Regions from separate parts of the uncultured Rossellomorea sp. genome, predicted to be linked through region 2. Evidence: riboswitches for the same ligand, from Rfam matches in the RefSeq annotation. Region 2 holds a riboswitch; the other holds the start of a gene.
What was found. A riboswitch is a leader RNA that binds a small molecule or an ion and turns the genes downstream of it on or off. The one in region 2 is predicted to bind S-adenosylmethionine.
Positions count from the first base shown of each region.

Region 1: it holds a riboswitch for S-adenosylmethionine, as region 2 does, so the genes downstream of both, mtnK (S-methyl-5-thioribose kinase) here and Q1B03_RS05895 (methionine ABC transporter ATP-binding protein) in region 2, are expected to answer to the same signal.

Region 1 is NZ_CANKZT010000002.1:356,384-362,195, forward strand. Features, by position in the region: gene Q1B03_RS08720 (metalloregulator ArsR/SmtB family transcription factor) at 520-1,116, shown strand; gene mtnA (S-methyl-5-thioribose-1-phosphate isomerase) at 1,167-2,213, opposite strand; gene mtnK (S-methyl-5-thioribose kinase) at 2,232-3,413, opposite strand; SAM riboswitch class I at 3,530-3,686, opposite strand; gene Q1B03_RS08735 (carbon-nitrogen family hydrolase) at 3,790-4,572, opposite strand; gene Q1B03_RS08740 (pyridoxal phosphate-dependent aminotransferase) at 4,694-5,812, shown strand, end outside.
Region 2 is NZ_CANKZT010000001.1:1,116,647-1,122,458, forward strand. Features, by position in the region: gene Q1B03_RS05890 (methionine ABC transporter permease) at 1-226, opposite strand, end outside; gene Q1B03_RS05895 (methionine ABC transporter ATP-binding protein) at 216-1,241, opposite strand; SAM riboswitch class I at 1,354-1,458, opposite strand; gene Q1B03_RS05900 (glycerol-3-phosphate responsive antiterminator) at 1,769-2,338, shown strand; gene Q1B03_RS05905 (MgtC/SapB family protein) at 2,384-2,917, opposite strand; gene Q1B03_RS05910 (lamin tail domain-containing protein) at 3,300-5,812, shown strand, end outside.

The DNA.
Region 1 (5,812 bases), on a different contig from region 2:
GAGGGAACTGCTCCACTTGCAGCTAGCATTCGGCCGAGCCTCCTCAGCTTAGCCGAACGGGGTCTCGGAACGACCAAAATGGAGTCTACGCAGCCCTCACCATGTATAAGAGTTTTCGTGACACAGCTTATTTATGCTAATAAACAATTGAATGAAACAGTTTGTCCTATACCAGCTAAAATCTACTGTACATTTTGAAAAATGCTGTATTCTAAACAATTATGATATTTATATTAGTCTAGAGTAAGAAACTCACACTTAGAAAGTTGATTGGAGCGGAAGGTGCTCGACTCCTGCGGGAATAACGGGAAAGTTGAGACCCCGCAGGGCAAAGCCCGAGGAGGCTCAACTCACGCCCCGCGGAAAGCGAGCACCTGGATCGGAAATCAACCCACTACTCGCTTTTTCAAAAGCAACAAAGTTTAAGAAAAGAACCTTTTATAATTAGTGATTGAATTACAACCCTATTTAGATTATCATCTAATTAGATGGTAATCTAAATAGTGAGGAGGAGACCTTTTGCAATTAAGTAAACAGGTAGCTTTTCATAAAACGATGGGTGATGCTACCCGAATCAAGATTGTCTATTTACTGGCATCTGAAAGCTTACATGTGGGAGCCATTGCGGGAAAACTGGGACTCACTGCCCCGACAATATCCCATCATCTAACGAAACTGAAAGAGTGCAATCTTGTTTATTCACGAAGAGAGAAGAACACGGTTTACTACTATTTGAATAAAAAGGTTTTGAGTCATCATGGAAATGTTCTTCATCAGTTTGCTCAGGAAGAGAAAGGGGAAAATGTGATGTCAGAGAAGTTATTGAAAGAAAAACAGAAGGTAAAGAATAATTTCCTTGAGAAAAATGGACGAATCAAAAATATTCCTTCTCAACAAAAAAAGAAATTATTTATATTGGAACATATGGTGGAAGGATTAAAGGTGGGAGAAAAATATAAGGAAAAAGATTTGAATGAATATATTCAACAATTTCATGAGGACTTTGCAACCCTGAGAAGAGAATTTATTATTCATCAGTTTATGTATCGGGAAAATGGCATATACGAAGTGAACCCGAGGGAGATGTGGGCATCGTCAAAACTGTATGAGAAATAGCAAGGAAGTAAAAGGAAGAGCAGGAGGGATCTCCTGCTCTTCCTTTGGATTTAACCGATGGTTTGTTGAATACTTTCTTCAAAGCTAGGGTAGAGAACACCTTTTTCCGTTATAATGCCTGTAATCAACTCATGAGAAGTAACATCGAAGGCGGGATTATAAACAGGAACGTTTTCTGGTGCAATCAATGTTCCACCTACTGTTGTGATCTCTTCCCGGGTTCTTTCTTCAATCGGAATCTCATTACCGTTTCGGATTGAAAGATCGAATGTGGAGGATGGAGCAGAAACATAAAAAGGAATATTGAAGTGTTTACACAGAATGGCAAGCATGGACGTTCCGATTTTATTTGCGGTATCCCCATTGGCAGAGATGCGATCAGCACCAACGATGACTGCTTCTATACCTTTTTCTTTCATTGTATGAGCCGCCATGCTATCGGTGATGAGGGTGACGTCAACTCCGGATTGTTGTAATTCCCAAGCAGTCAGTCGTGCCCCTTGCAGAACGGGCCGCGTTTCACATGCGTAAACCTGAAAAGCTTTTCCTTTTTCTCTTCCTAAATGAAATGGGGCTAATGCCGTCCCATATTTACTCGTTGCAATGGAACCTGCGTTACAAATGGTCATCACCTTATGTTTGTCCTTCAATATACTTAATCCATATTCTCCTATTAAACGACATACTGCCTCGTCTTCTGCATGAAGTTGGATTGCAGCATGGAGTAAATTGGTTTTGGCTTCATTAACCGAAGATATATGCTCTAATACCTTTTCCAGGCGATTTAAAGCCCAAACCAAGTTGACTGCAGTAGGCCGTGATTCAATGAGGTATTTCTTGTCCCGATGAAAGAGGTCCATGAATTCTGCTAGGGTATTCGCTTCATACTGACAGGCTGCTTGGGCTAATCCGTAAGCCGCCGTGATGCCAATAGCAGGAGCCCCTCTCACTTTTAGGGTGATAATCGCATCATAATAATCTTCAATGGTCGAGAGTTTATTGTATTCCACTATGTTAGGCAGTTTTTGTTGATTTAGAATCAGTAAATAATCTTCATGCCACTCTAGTGAAGTTGGAATTGTAAGTGTTTGTGTCATGTCAATCTCCTTTATTCATTAAGAATGTGACTGTATTAAGGATATGAGTCCCTCAATGGACTGGATCTGTTTGCGTTTCACGATCAGTTCTTTTCCAAGAGCTATGCAAGTACGTTTAGCTTTTATTCTTTGTTCCTGATCAGCGATGCTCTCCAAATCTTCAACATGAGCAAGGCCAATGGTTCTTCTGATACATTCACATCCTGCAAAGCCGATGCTGTCCTGAAAGCTTTTCTCCAATACATATTCAAGGTAGCCATTTACTTTCGTGTAGGCATCTCGGCTTTCCATCCAATGTTTGGAGAACGTCGTAGAGAAGACGTTCCAGGTATTCTGGATGTGATGGAGAATCGTATCCTTCTCTTCAGGTTTTGAAACCGCCTGGAAGATGAGGTTTGCAATGAATTGTCCAATGTCAAAGCCAATCGGTCCATAAAAGGCGAACTCGGGATCGATCACTTTTGTTTGGTTCTGATCTACAAAGATGCTACCAGTATGAAGGTCTCCATGCAGTAGCGCTTCCCCTTCAGTCAGAAAGCTCTTTTTCAATTTTGCCACCTCAAGCTTTACAGTGAAATCTTCCCATAATTTTTGAACATCTTGAGATAACTCTTCCTCAAATTCATTGGTTTCACTATTGAAAAAAGGATCAGTAAATACGAGATCTTCAGTAATTTTGCATAGCTCAGGATTTGAAAATTCTTTCACGTATTCCTTTTTCTTGAAAGGATGAAGGGCATAATCAGATGTGAAATACAGTGTATTGGCTAAAAAAGTTCCGATGTCTTGGGAGAGCTGTGGATACTTTTCCCCTTTGATAAGGCCTGCCCGGGCAATCGTCAGTGCACTCAAATCCTCCATTACCGTAATCGCAAGTGCAGGATCTGAGTAGTACACTTCAGGAACCAGATCCCCTACAAATGATCGTTGAAGCTTTAGAGCACCGGCTTCGATTCTTGCCCGTTCGATTGTCAATGGCCAACTTTCCCCTACAACCTTTGCATAGGGAAGTGCTTGCTTAATAATGATTCCTTTACCTGTTTCACTCTCTACTACATGAAATACCAAGTTTAAGTTGCCGTCTCCTATTTCTTTACATGTCAAGAGAGTTCCATCTTCAAAAATTCTTAAACGAATGGCCAGCACAATTGCCGACTGTTCAGTTAGTGGTTGATACGTATTGAGTTTAGTAATTGCCATTTTCGTTCCTCCTTTTAGTACACCCTTATGAGTACAGTGTTATGGAGGCTTTTCCGTGGCATTAGAAAAGCCTCTTTCCATGTTCGAAAGAGGCTTGAAGAAGGTATCTTCGTCGCCTCTTATCTCTCAGAAAGATAATCTTTCTGTTGGAATTAGCACCGTGCCTTACTGGATTAGTCAATCCGGCGCTTACTGCGCCCCGTTTTAATACGGTATTATGGTCGGTTGCTGGGCTTCATAGGGCCAAATCCCTCAGCCAGCTCTTGATAAGAGTTGCGTACGCTATTTAATTAAACTTTCAGAATGTTCCATATGAATTGAATGGTACCATTGAAGTATTTTCCATGTCAACGGTTTTTTTAAAGAAATAACCTTTCTAATAAAAATCCGGTCTTCGATCCTGAAATATCGGAATCTGTTTTCGGACTCTTTCTACTTCATGTAAATTGATTTCAGCTGAAACCAATTCTTCCGTTTGAGATCCCTTTGAAAGAATTTCTCCCCAGGGATCAATGATGAGGGAACAACCGCCGAATTCATTGTTCGGGTCACTGCCCACACGGTTGCAGGCGATTACAAAGCACTGATTTTCAATCGCTCGTGCCCTTAAGAGGGTCTGCCAGTGATCAATTCGTGCTGCTGGCCACTCTGCTACGACAAAAACAATCTTGGCTCCCAATAGTACATGTTTTCTGAACCATTCCGGAAAACGAATGTCGTAACAAATCAATCCTGCCATCTCTGTTTCTTGAAGGGTGAACATGCCATCTTCTTGTCCAGGAAGTAAATAATGATGTTCATTCATTAGCTTGAAAAGGTGAAGCTTTGAATACTGTTTCACCAACCTGCCATCGGAATTCGCAACTAAAAGTGTATTGCTCACCCCATTCTGTGTTTTGTTTGCCACAGAACCACCTACAATGTGAATGGAATATTTCTTTGATAGAGAAGTCAGGAAAGAAGATGAATCTTTCGCACCGTTATCAGCGATGTCATCCATTCTTGTAAGGTCATATCCAGTCGTCCAAAGCTCAGGCAGCACAACTGTATCACAGCCGTCATTCTTCGCTTTTTTAACCCATTGTTCTACTTTTTTCTTGTTTTCTTCAGGGTTTCCGAACACAATATCCATTTGTGCGAGACCTATCTTTTGAATCATTTGCTTCACCTCATTATAGACTTTTGGAATTTATTCCTTTACATTCTTTATTTTCCGTTATATCATTTGTGACTAGAATTTGAAAGTAATTAATTTTCAAAAAAATGTAGTGGGTGAGTATATGAAAACCTTTAGTAAGGCAAAACGTTTAGATTTATTACCTGAACAATTTTTCGCATCCCTTGCAAGTACAGTGAATGCGGTTGTGGAAGAGGGACATGATGTCATTAATTTAGGGCAGGGAAATCCGGATCAGCCGACTCCTCCACATATTGTGGAAAAACTGACAGAAGCAGCTGCTTCACCATCGAATCATAAATATCCTCCATTCCGTGGCTTATCGTCATTTAAAGAGGCGATTGCCGCCTTCTACCTCCGTGAATACGGTGTAAAAGTAGATTCGGAAACAGAGGTAGCTGTGCTGTTCGGAGGAAAGGCAGGTTTAGTTGAAATTCCTCAATGTTTATTGAACCCTGGTGATGGTGTATTAGTGCCTGATCCTGGTTACCCGGATTATTTATCCGGGGTAGCATTAGCAGAAGCCCGCATGATCAAAATGCCTCTCCGTGAGGAAAATGGATTTCTACCTGATTATCGAGAACAGTCTCGTGAAGAGTTAGAAAGTGCAAAGTTAATGTTTCTTAACTATCCTAATAATCCTACTGGTGCGATCGCTACAACCTCATTTTTTGAAGAAACAGTGAAACTTGCCGATCAGCATGATATTTGTGTTGTACATGACTTTGCCTATGGAGCGATTGGGTTTGATGGACGGAAGCCTATTAGCTTCTTGGAAACAGAAGGAGCCAAGGATGTTGGCATAGAAATTTATACATTATCGAAAACGTATAATATGGCTGGCTGGAGAGTGGGGTTTGCAGTGGGGAATAAGAGTGTCATTGAAGCGATTAACGTCCTTCAAGACCACCTATATGTGAGTCTGTTCGGCGCCATTCAAGAAGCGGCTACCACCGCCCTTTTAAGCTCGCAGGAATGCGTGAATGCATTAGTTTCAACATATGAAGAAAGAAGAAAACTATTAATCTCTGGTCTTCAGGAAATAGGGTGGGATGTAAAAGCTCCACAAGGTTCCTTCTTCGCCTGGTTAAAGGTGCCTGAAGGATTTACATCCGTAGAGTTCTCAACCTATCTACTTGAAAAAATCAAAGTCGCTGTTGCTCCGGGTGTTGGCTTTGGAGAATTCGGAGAAGGGTATGTACGTGTAGGTCTTTTATCCACA
Region 2 (5,812 bases):
CCATCAAGATGATGAACGGGATCGAACGAAATACGTTGATGATGCTGCTCAATACGGAAAAGACGACTTTATTTTCAAGTAAGTGCCCCTTCCGCGTGACAACGACGATGATGCCGAGGGGAAGCCCAATCAACGTTGCAAATAGAAGGGAGAATGACACCATCGCCACGGTATCCCATGTCGCTTCTATAATTCTTGGCCAAAATAATTCCCAATTAACTTGCACGTTTCTCCACCTCGCTTACGAATAATATGTTCTTCCAATAATCCAGGATCTCTTCTGTTTCGTTCTTACTGCCGATGATCTGTACGATGAGATTCCCGAACGGCTTGCCCTGGAGTTCCGTGATCTGGCCGAACAATACATTAATGTGGGCATCGAATTTCTTTGCCGTTTCGGAAAGGACCGGCGTGCCCGTCGAATCCCCCTTGAAAATGAGGCGGCAGATGCGCCCTTCTTTACTGTCATTCAATTTGTCGAGAACCGATGCCGGCAGCTGATCATTCATGACACTCTTCACAAAATTTCTCGTCGTCGGGGTCTGCGGGTTGGAGAAGATATCGAAGACGCTTCCCTCTTCAACGATTTCTCCATTTTCCATGACCGCGACCTTATCACAGATTTCCCGGATGACCCCCATTTCGTGAGTGATCATCACAATCGTAATGCCATACTCCGCGTTGATTCTCTTTAATAAATTCAAAATCGATTCCGTCGTCTGAGGATCAAGTGCGGATGTGGCTTCATCGCAGAGTAGAATCGAAGGCGACGTCGCCAGGGCTCTTGCTATCCCCACCCTTTGCTTCTGCCCTCCTGACAGTTGATCCGGGTAATGCTTCGCTTTATCTTCAAGTCCGACAAACGCGAGCAATTCCTTTACTCTCTCGCTGATTTTTTCTTTTGGCCATTTTGCAAGTTTCAGAGGATAGGCGATATTCCCTGCCACCGTCCGGGATTGAAACAGATTGAAGTGCTGAAAGATCATCCCGATGCGGTGCCGCTCCTGCCTCAGATCGATGGCCGACTGATCTTTCAGGCTGCGCCCCTCTATGAAAATATCACCCGATGATGGTTTCTCTAAAAAATTGAGACAGCGGACAAGCGTGCTTTTTCCCGCTCCGCTGAATCCGATCACACCATAAATCTCTCCCTTCTTCACTTCGAAGGAAATATTCTTCAAAGCGGTGAATGGGCCATCCTTCGTCTCGAATACTTTCGTAACATTCTGAACTCTAATCATATAAGACTTGCTCCTTTCGCTATGTATACTTCTTGTTGACGATCATGGCTCAAATAAAAAAGTGCCCCCCTTCATAAGAAGAGAGGCACAAAAGTATGTATATGTCCCGCTCTTCTCATCTTTCAAGTCAATTGACTTGATGGAATTGGCACGGTATTCGTAAGAACCCGTTGCCGAGGTATCGCAGGGCCAGTCCCTCCACCTCTCTGGATAAGAAGATATCGCTTTATTAAATTAATGTTATGATGCGTTTAAGCATTAGGGTAATGGTAAAGGATTTGAATTGGTTTGTCAATCCTGTTTTTAAGTAAATTACATTACGGAAATTGGGCACTTGAACCAGTCTTCAATTAGTTGTTGAGTATTTTACGCTTTTCAAGTAAATCGCTTAGATTCTTCCCTAATACTTTACTTCATCGTGCACAATAGTAGTTTACAAGAAAGCCAAGGTTACACCTCTCAACCCCCAAAACAATTATGCTATACTAAAAGAAAAAATATTCAGACTATTAAAAGGGGCCAAAAACATGAAACCAAACATTATCGACATCGTCCAATCCCAAGTCATCGCTTCCATTAAGGAAGAAAAAGACTTGGAAAAGGCTATGCAGTCAAACGCCAACATCGTGTTCATCCTAACCGGCAATCTGATTACCATGGATGGGTATTTGAAAAAGCTGAAGGAAGCAGGTAAAACCACGTTCATACATATTGATTTCATCGATGGATTGTCCAATACGAAAAGTGCCATTAAATACATAGCAGAAATCTGGAAGCCCGCTGGAATCATCACAACAAGGAGCAACCTGATCAAATATGCAAAGGAAGAAGGTTTGATGACGATCCAGCGCCTTTTTCTTATCGACCGTAATGCCCTTGCCAAAGGAATTGATATCGCACAGAACTGCAAGCCGGATGCGATTGAAGTCCTTCCTGGTCTCATGCCGTCCATCATTGATAAACTGACGACCATGACTACGCTGCCCATCATCGCTGGTGGCCTGATCAGTAATAAGGAAGATATTCTGAACGGACTAAGAGCGGGTGCCCTCGCCATTTCTTCAGGGGATCCGAAGCTCTGGAATCTGGATGTTTAACCAAAAAAAGAGCTCAACCACTGGAAAGTTGAGCTCCAACTCTATTTATGTTCCTACTTTTTCTTCTTCCTCTTCTGTCTTACTTTTTTTCCGGGCCCATGGTAGAGGAACCGATGTGATCTCCCGCTCTTCAAAGAAGTTTCCTATCTTCGTAATGATGAAGGTTACGAGTGTTGCGAAGATGACAATGGAATAAAACCCGGCTCCGATACCAATCCCGATTCCCCCCACGTAAAAAATCATCGCCGCTGAAGTCAGTCCTTTCACTCGTAATCCATCTTTCAGTATCACGCCTGCACCTAGGAATCCGAGCCCGGATACGATCTGCGCCGCCAGACGAAACGGGTCCATCACTTTTCCGCTGTCCGGTTGACTGAGCATCTCCGCCCCTTCGATGGAGACGATCGTGATCAATGTACAGGCCACTGATACATACGTATACGTTTTTAACCCCGCCGGTTTATTTTTCGATGTCCTGTCCCAGCCGATGATGAACCCTAATACAGCACTCACCAGTATCCGAAAATAGATATCATGCTGCCAGAAAAATTCCGTTGCTTCATTCATGTACTGCGTCATCTCGCCATCCTCCTTAAATGAAAAAGAGATCGCGCCACAAAGCGAATGCCTGATTTCTCCACTCCATAGTGAAAAAACCATACAGTTCGCTTCATAGGTGATCTCTTCTCCTCTTCCTACCAAGCTTCATTCTTCTTACTATTCCTTTTATCATACACCAATCTATCCTTCATTTCAATGATATATCTAAAAATTCTAAATTTTCCCGAATGGCCATTGCCACCCTTATGCGCTCATTGTATGATTGAGTTAGTGAGATTATATAGCGGGTAGAGATGAGGAGAACCCTGTGTCAATTCGTGTGTACGATGATCGTGCACTCCATTGCCATGGGGTTCTTTTCATTTATACATAAATACCATTTTAAAAGGAGGAAATGAAGTTGAAAAACAGATCTATCACCCGTATAGCCGTCCTTCTTGCTTTAGGAATAGCAGGACTTTTATTGCTTCATGGTCACAGCGCAAATGCAAAAGAGACCAACCCGCCTCTTGTCATCACGGAAATCGTCACCAAATCCGCAGACACCGGTCAGCCCTATGAGTACGTCGAAATCTATAACACCACCTCAGAAGCAATTAATCTACAAGATTATCAACTCCAATACTTTACAAGTAACTTCTCAAGCCCGGCCAACCGATGGCCCATCGACGACAAAACCATCCAGCCGAAAGAATCCCTGGTCCTCTGGTTAAAGAAATTCGCTTATCCTGATGTACCGCTGTGGGACTTTAACTCCAACTACGACATGTATCTCACTCCCGATGACGTATACGAAATCAAACTGACGACTTCCGGTCAGGGACTGCATGACAGCAGCCTTCGCCAGGTAGGGATTGCGGATGCGGAGGATAATATTCTCAATACTGCCCTCATCAATGATGGGGTAGTTGATGGCATCACAAACCGGAGTATTATTTACCAGGCAACCAGCTCAGCGGCAATGGAGAAGCTCAGAAACGACGAACAACCGACTCCTGCCCTCCTGCTGCCTGAACAAGTGGCAGGTCCTGCGACACCAACCAACCTGACTGCAACTCCCGCCAACCAATCGGTCACCCTTGAGTGGGAAGCTTCAGAAGGTGCAGTCTCCTATACGATCTACCATCCTGATGGAACGACCACTTCTACAGATACGACCACTTCGATCATGGATGGATTGGAAAACGGGCAGGCATACACCTTTCGTGTGACGGCTGTGGACTCGGAAGGAAACGAATCCCCGGCAACAAAGGAAGTCCGGGTTGTCCCACAGGAAGTCGTGGACAGTGAAGCCCCTGCTACCCCAACCGGACTGAAAGCAACTCCAGGCAGTGATCATGTCAAGTTATTGTGGAACGCCAATACAGAACGTGATCTTGCAGGTTACCGCGTCTACATTAATGGAACACTTTACGGTACAGTCGCCCCTGACAAGAAGAGTTTGATTATCTCCCCTCTGGAATTGAACAGGGAGTACTCTTTCGAAGTTACGGCACTCGATCAAGTCGGAAACGAATCGGAAGCTACAGCACCCCTCGTCACAGGACCGACAGAAAACGTACCGACACCCGACCTGCTGATCACCGAATTGATTCCGAACACCGATAACTATGCAGGCTATGATGCCTTCGAATATTTTGAGCTTTATAACAACAGTCCGGACCCGATCGATCTGAAGGGGTATCGATTCGCCTCCTATAACTGGGATGAAGAATTCGGGGAAACTCACATACTGGAGCCTTGGGATACAGTGGTGATTTGGACTAGAAATACAGCCATCAGCCCTATCTCCCTTGAAGCATTCAACTATAACTATTTCTATTCGTACAGTAGCAAGTATCTTCAGGAAGAGGATACGATCGTCCTCGGTGATATCGCCGGCCTGGTCAACGGCGGTAATACCCTGACCGTTTATGACCCTGATGGACTCGAAGTCGTCAGAGCTGAATACTCTGGAGAGGACGTTTCTCTAAAACAAACCGTCACTTATACCTATCCAAAAGATAATACCCGGACCATGGAAAAATTGGCAACTGGCCAATATCCGACACCAGGATGGGTTGTTGAAAATCAAGCACCGGATCGTCCCGTGTCAGATGAAGAACCACCGCATTCACCGACCAACCTTGAGGCAACTGCGGGCAACGGGGAAGCCGTTTTAACCTGGGACGCTTCAACTGAATCCGATCTATACCGTTATCACATTTACAAAGATGGCGAACTTGAATACTCCGTAGATCCATCCGAGACTGAATTTACACTCTATACATTGGTCGGGAATCAAACGTACTCGTTACAAGTAAGCGCCGAGGATACATCAGGAAACGTATCGGAGAAATCAGCGCCTGTACTCGTAACGCCGGAACACCAGATCATCACCCAGCTGGAACGGTGGGAACATGAAAAAGATCCCGCCTACCAAGGTTTATGGGATATCAGTTCCGACGGACCGGTGATCGCTGGACTTTCTCAAGGGCTCGTGCCTCAAGGATTGACCTATTATGCAAAAAAAGATTGGCTGCTTACCGTCAGCTACGTCGATGATGGGATTCGGCCGGGTACCATTACCGTAACAGATCGTACAACTGGAGAATTGGTGAAATCCGTTGTTCTTTACAATACGGACGGCACACCGTATACCGGTCATGCAGGCGGAGTCACCGTCAGTCGTGATCACGGCTGGGTGGCATCCGAGAATCACTTATTCAGTTTCAATTTAAGCGACCTGGTACAGGCAGAAAATAACGGAGAAATCCAGTTCACAAGACAGATTCCATTACCGGTCGAAGCCGCTTATACCGTATATGATGAAGGCATCCTCTGGGTCGGGGAATTCTATGAGGCAAACGCCTACCCGACCGATCCCTCTCATCATATCGAGAACCGGGATGGGGAAATGCATTACGCCTGGAT